2 regions of the Micromonospora sp. NPDC000121 genome follow, and region 2 is predicted to be linked to the other one. Evidence: predicted binding sites of a transcription regulator. Region 2 holds the regulator's gene; the other holds the start of a gene.
What was found. The regulator HspR, encoded in region 2, represses chaperone genes until heat shock. The targets are predictions, from matches to a motif close to TTGAGTNNNNNNNACTCAA.
Positions count from the first base shown of each region.

Region 1 (3,407 bases), on a different contig from region 2:
GTCCCCACCGGTCCGCGACGACTCCGCCGAGCACGCCCCCCGCCGCGCTGCCGGCCCCGTGCAACCCGATCACCACTCCGGCGTACGCGGGGCTGAAGCCCCGCACCGAGACCAGGTAGACGCCGAGGTAGATGGCGACGAAGCTGCCCAGCCGGTTGATCAGGGTGGCCGTCCAGAGGTACCAGAACGTGCGGGGCAACCCGCCGGCCGTCTGGCTCCACCAGCGCGTCATCCGCCACCCCCGAGTCGCGTTGCGTAATGCCCGACAAAGCTGTCGCTCATTACACCCCGGGGGTGCGACGGTCCCGGGCCGCGCGGGCGCGAATCGTGGCGGCGATCACGCGCGGGCGGGTCCGCCCGGCTCGCCGCCGGCCGCGTCGTCACCCGGGCGAGCCGCCGGTGCTCGACGGGACGCCGTCAGCGTCGCCGTGGGAATCCGCCCGACGCGACCACTCGGGGGCGACCCGTCAGCGGGCGGTCGGTGAATGCGCCGCCCGCGAATGCGTCAGCCGCCAGACGCGGGCCGTGCGAATGGGTGGCCGTGGGAAAAGACCGGCGGGGCCCCGCTGATTCCGCAGCGTGACCCCGCGTGGACGCGAGCGTGAACCCGGCGCCGGGTCAGCGGTTCTTGTACGCCTCGGCGACCTCGACCGGGATCCGGCCGCGCTCGGAAATCTTGTAGCCGTTCTTGACGGCCCATTCCCGGATGGCCCGGTTCTGCTCCCGGTCCATTCCCGCGCCGCCCGGGGCGCCCGCCCGGCGGGGTGCCCGCCCGACGTCGACGGCGCCGCGCCCGATCCGCCGGCCAGCGCTGATGTACGGGTCGAGAGCCTTGCGCAGCACGCCCGCGTTCTCGTCGGAGACGTCGATGGTGTACGCCACGCCGTCCAGACTGAACTCGACGGTCCGGTCGGCCTTTCCGCCGTCAAGGTCGTCGGTCAGAACCGTGATTACTTTTCTCGCCATCGCCGATTACTCCTAGTGTGGGGCGGGGTGTGGTCAAAGTTTGACCTATGCCGCGCCAATTGCGCAACAATACGCGTCGTTTTCATTTCGGCGGGTCGCGTTATCGCGGGAAATCGGTGGGGCCGACGCAAAGACGGGGAAGTGCAGTCGCCTGGCATACCGGCCTGGCCGGCGAGCGCCGCGGTCGCGGCCCGACTGGATGGCCGGGCTGCCCGGCTGGGCGGTCGCCACTGGCGCTGAGCGGCCTCGGGGATCCCGCTCGCCGTGGCGGTCGCCGGAGGCGCCGGCCTGGTGCGTGAGCTGCTGCTTTCAAGACGGCCGGTGGCGCGGGGAAGTGGTCTGGGTCACAATGCGGAACAAGGGGAACGGTTTGTTACTTGAGTTGGACACGCTCAACCCAACGCGATAGCAGGTGTTCGATGGCAACTCTTCCGGTACTGCCCCTGACCGACGCCGTGCTGCTGCCCGGCATGGTCATCCCGGTGACCCTCGACCCCACCACCCAGGCGGCCGTCGACGCGGCCCGCGCCACCGGCGAGGGCACCCTCCTCGCCGTGCCCCGCATCGACGGCGAGTACGGTCCCGTCGGCGCGGTCGCCACCATCGAGAAGGTCGGCCGGCTGCCCAGCGGCGAACCGGCCGCCGTCGTCCGCGGTCTGTCCCGCGCCCGGATCGGCTCCGGCGTCCCCGGACCCGGCGCCGCCCTCTGGGTCGAGGCCACCGAACTCGACGAACCGGCCCCCGCCGGCCGCGCCCGCGAACTCGCCCGCGAGTACCGCGCCCTGATGACGTCCGTGCTCCAGCAGCGCGGCGCCTGGCAGGTCATCGACGCGATCGAGCGGATGACCGACCTCTCCGAGCTGGCCGACTCCGCCGGCTACGTCTCCTGGCTCAGCCTCGCCCAGAAGACCGAGCTGCTCGCCGCGCCGGACGTCACCGCCCGGCTGGAGCTGCTCGTCGGCTGGGTGAAGGACCACCTGGCCGAGCAGGAGATCGCCGAGCAGATCAACACCGACGTCCGCGAGGGGCTGGAGAAGTCCCAGCGGGAGTTCCTGCTGCGCCAGCAGCTCGCCGCCATCCGCAAGGAACTCGGCGAGGACGAGCCGGACGGTTCCGCCGACTACCGGGCCCGCGTCGAGGGCGCCGACCTGCCCGAGAAGGTCCGCGAGGCGGCGCTGCGCGAGGTCGGCAAGCTGGAGCGGGCCAGCGACGCCTCTCCGGAGGCCGGCTGGATCCGCACCTGGCTCGACACGGTGCTGGAGATGCCGTGGAGCACCCGTACCGAGGACAACACCGACCTGGCCGCGGCCCGCGCGGTGCTCGACGCCGACCACGCCGGCCTGGCCGACGTGAAGGACCGCATCCTGGAGTACCTCGCGGTGCGCAACCGTCGCGCCGAGCGCAACCTCGGCGTCGTCGGCGGCCGCGGCTCCGGCGCGGTGCTCGCCCTCGCCGGCCCGCCCGGCGTCGGCAAGACCAGCCTCGGCGAGTCGATCGCCCGCGCGCTCGGCCGTAACTTCGTCCGGGTCTCCCTCGGCGGCGTCCGCGACGAGGCCGAGATCCGGGGCCACCGCCGCACGTACGTCGGCGCGCTGCCCGGGCGGATCGTGCGCGCCCTGCGCGAGGCCGGTTCGATGAACCCGGTCGTGCTCCTCGACGAGGTCGACAAGCTGGCCGTCGGCTACTCCGGCGACCCGGCCGCGGCCCTGCTGGAGGTGCTCGACCCGGCGCAGAACCACACCTTCCGCGACCACTACCTGGAGGTCGACCTCGACCTGTCCGACGTGCTCTTCCTGGCCACCGCCAACGTGGTGGAGACCATCCCCGGCCCGCTGCTGGACCGGATGGAGCTGGTCGCCCTGGACGGGTACACCGAGGAGGAGAAGGTCGCCATCGCCCGGGACCACCTGCTGCCCCGGCAGCGGGAGCGGGCCGGGCTCACCGCCGAGGAGGTCGGCGTCGGCGACGACGCCCTCGCCCGGATCGCCGGCGAGTACACCCGGGAGGCCGGCGTGCGCCAGCTCGAACGGTCGCTGGCGAAGATCCTCCGCAAGGTCGCGGTGGCCCTGGCGACCGACCCGGCGCCGGTACGCGTCGACGCCGGCAACCTCGCCACCTACCTGGGGCGGCCGAAGTTCACCCCGGAGTCGGCGGAGCGGACGGCGGTGCCCGGCGTGGCCACCGGCCTGGCCGTCACCGGCGCCGGCGGCGACGTGCTCTTCATCGAGGCCACCAGCATGGAGGGCGAGCCGGGGCTGACCCTGACCGGCCAGCTCGGCGACGTGATGAAGGAGTCCGCGCACATCGCGCTGTCGTACCTGCGCTCCAACGGGCGCCGGCTCGGGCTGGACCCGAACGCCCTCGCCGGGCGGCGGATCCACCTGCACGTGCCGGCGGGCGCGGTGCCCAAGGACGGCCCCAGCGCCGGCATCACCATGGTC
Region 1 is NZ_JBIAZP010000011.1:233,570-236,976, forward strand. It holds gene ACFY23_RS26760 (MFS transporter) at 1-232, opposite strand, end outside; gene ACFY23_RS26765 (Lsr2 family protein) at 619-966, opposite strand; gene lon (endopeptidase La) at 1,386-3,407, shown strand, end outside.
Region 1: a site for HspR is predicted at 1,344-1,362, ahead of lon (endopeptidase La). Genes of this name have one in related genera too.

Region 2 (3,407 bases):
GGTGGCCGGCCCGCCGGTGGTGGACGCCCCGGCACAGCCGGCCGCCGGCGGCGGGACCGCGCTCGGCGCCGAACTGGAGGCGCTGCGCAAGGACCTCGACGAGCGGACCCGGGACCTGCAGCGGGTGACGGCGGAGTACGCCAACTACCGCAAGCGGGTGGACCGGGACAAGGGTCTGGTCACCGAGCAGGCGACCGGCGCGGTGCTCGCCGCGCTGCTGCCGATCCTCGACGACCTGGACCGGGCCCGCGAGCACGGCGACCTGGTCGGACCGTTCGGCACGGTGGCCGAGCAGCTCATCACGGCGCTCGGCAAGTTCGGGCTGACGGCGTTCGGCGAGCAGGGCGACCCGTTCGACCCGACCCGGCACGAGGCGGTGGCCCACCAGACCTCGGCCGACGTCACCGAGCCGACCTGCGTGCAGGTGATGCGTCGGGGCTACCAGATCGGGGAGCGGCTGCTGCGACCCGCCATGGTCGCGGTCGCCGACCCCGAGTAGTGCGCAACGACGACCGGATCGTCCCGCCCACCCGCGCCGGGTGGGCGGGACGGTCGGTCCCCAGGTAGGGAGGGGGTGGACCGGTGAGTTCCAAGGACTGGATCGAGAAGGACTTCTACGCCGTGCTCGGCGTGGACAAGGCCGCCTCCGGCGACGACATCAAGAAGGCATACCGGAAGCTGGCGCGGGATTCGCACCCGGACCACAACCCCGGTGACCCGAAGGCCGAGGAGCGTTTCAAGGCCGCCTCGGAGGCGTACGCGGTGCTCGGCGACGACGCCAAGCGCCGCGAGTACGACGAGCTGCGCTCGCTGTTCGGCTCGGGCGCGTTCCGGCGCAGCGCCCGTGGCGCCGGCCAGCCCGGCGGCATGCCGTTCGACGTCTCCGACCTGTTCGGGGGCGCGGCCGGTGGGGGTGGCGACCGCCGCTTCGGCGGGGCCGGCTTCCAGGACCTGTTCAGTTCGATCTTCTCCGGCGGTGCCGCCGGTCCCGGCGGCGGGCCGGCGACCCGTGGCCCGGCACGGGGCCGGGACGTCGAGACCGAGGTGGCCCTCGACTTCGGCGACGCCGTACGCGGGGTGACCGTCCCGCTGACGCTGCGCGCGCCGGGGGTCTGCGACACATGCCACGGCAACGGGGCCAAGCCCGGCACCCAGCCGCGCACCTGCCCGGTGTGCCACGGGGCCGGGGTGACCACCCGCAACCAGGGGTCGTTCAGCTTCTCCGAGCCGTGCCGCAACTGCCAGGGTGTGGGCACGATCGTGGAGGAGAAGTGCCCGGAGTGCCAGGGCACCGGCGGGGTCACCAAGACCCGCACGCTCAACGTCCGCTTCCCCGCCGGGGTGGCCGACGGCCAGAAGATCCGGCTGGCCGGGCGGGGCGAGCCCGGCGCGCGGGGCGGCCCGGCCGGCGACCTCTTCGTACACGTCAAGGTGCGGCCGGACGAGCTGTTCGGGCGTACGGGCGACGACCTCACGCTGACCGTGCCGATCACGTTCGCGGAGGCCGTGCTCGGCACGGACCTGCGGGTGCCCACCCTCGACGGCGCGGTGACCCTGCGGGTGCCGCCGGGCACGCCGAGCGGCCGGATCCTGCGGGCCCGCGGCAAGGGGGTGGTCCGCCGCGACGGGCAGGCGGGCGACCTGCTGGTGACCCTCGACGTGGTGGTGCCCGCGCGGGTGTCCGACGAGGCGCGCACGGCGTTGGAGACCTTCGCCGCGCAGACCCCGCCGGCCGCCCGGGAACATCTCGACGCGCGGGTGCGTCGATTCAGTTGACCCGGTGTTCAGTCGGCTCGGTGGAGTGCACGCGGAGGTGAGCGGGATGTCGGACGAGTTCGTCGGTTCGGGTGACCCTGCCTACGAGGCCAAGGTGCTGATGATCTCGGTGGCGGCGCGGATGGCGGGGATGCACCCGCAGACCCTGCGCCAGTACGACCGGCTCGGCCTGGTGCAGCCGGGTCGGGCGGCCGGCGGCGGCCGCCGCTACAGCGTGCGGGACGTGGTGCTGCTGCGCGAGGTGCAGCGGCTCAGCCAGGACGACGGGATCAACCTGGCGGGGGTCAAGCGCATCATCGGGCTCGAGCGGCTGCTGGAGCAGGCGCAGCAGCGGGTGGCCCGGCTGGAGGCGGAGCTGGACGCCGCGTACCGGCGGATCGCCGAGCTGGAGTCGTTGGCTCGCTTCCCGGGAAGCGACCTCGTGCCGACCAACCGCACCTCCACCGCGCTGGTGGTCTGGCGTCCCCGGCGGGGCCCCGACCGCTGACGACACCTCACCGCGCCCGGCCGCCCTCCCGCGGCCGGGCGCGGTCGCTTTCCGCCCCGCCCGAGACGTGTGTCGTCTGCGGAAGCGCCCGCGGTTGTCGGTTTGCCGGCGAGGGCGGCACCGGATCCGCTAGCCTCAAAATCAGGTCCAACCAACTCAATCCGGACTCCGATGGCGGGGGGAGCCATGACGGAAGCGGCGAGGAAGGTTGCGCAGCAGACCGAGGAACGGCTCGACGAGGTGGCGAAGAACGTCCAGGAGAGATTCGACCGGGTCACCAAGAGCCGCTTCACCGACCAGATCAAGAACGGCAGGTTCGCCGACCAGGTCGACCACGGCATCGACCGGGGACGTGACGAGGCGAGACGCCGCGAGCGGGGCGGACCGGAACACTGACGATCCGCCGACGTGCGGGCCGGGACCCACGGGGGGTCCCGGCCCGTTCGCCGTCCCGTGTGGGTGGGCGAGAGTTAGGCGATGCGGCGGTTCTCCCGGACCAGGCCGCCCTCGCACCACTCCCGGTAGACGAAGAGTTCCGGCCGGGCCAGCAGCGCCCGGCTGTTGTACGCCCAGGTGCGCATCAGGTCGTCGCCGTTCCGCTCGGCCCGCTCGACCAGTTTGCGGAAGCGCCGCTTCGGGTGGGCGCGGAAGTTGGTCCGGATGCCGTCGGCGGCGTAGATGTAGAGGCAGTGCAGGGCGAACCGGCGGGCCGGGCAGCCCGCGTCCATCGCCAGGTCGAAGAGCACCGCCACCAGCCGGTCACCGGAAACCAGCAGGTCCCAGTCCGGCGGCATGGAGGTCAGCGGGACGGAGTCGGGCTGGTAGGCCCACGCTCGAAGCTCGGCGGGGCTCGGGTCGACGGGGTTGGCGAAGCCGTGGAACGTCGACTCCTGCACGCTCACCGGCCAACCTTCCGCTCTCGTCCGCGGGGCTCAGGCCATCCGCGAGCTCTGGCTGCTGGGCCGAAACGGTAACCCGGCGTGCTGACCGGCGGTAGCCCCCGCAGGAGGCATTTCGACAACCGTTGGGCGAGGGCCGGGCCGACCGTACGGTCGACCCGGCCCTCGGACGGTGGCGCCGGTCAGTCGTGCGCCGGCGCCGGTTGGGGCCGCTGGGCCGCGCCGCGCTTGCGCAGCCAGTGCTT
Region 2 is NZ_JBIAZP010000001.1:333,558-336,964, forward strand. It holds gene grpE (nucleotide exchange factor GrpE) at 1-499, shown strand, start outside; gene dnaJ (molecular chaperone DnaJ) at 583-1,776, shown strand; gene ACFY23_RS01620 (heat shock protein transcriptional repressor HspR) at 1,823-2,263, shown strand; gene ACFY23_RS01625 (hypothetical protein) at 2,450-2,659, shown strand; gene ACFY23_RS01630 (hypothetical protein) at 2,734-3,165, opposite strand; gene ACFY23_RS01635 (cation:proton antiporter) at 3,345-3,407, opposite strand, start outside.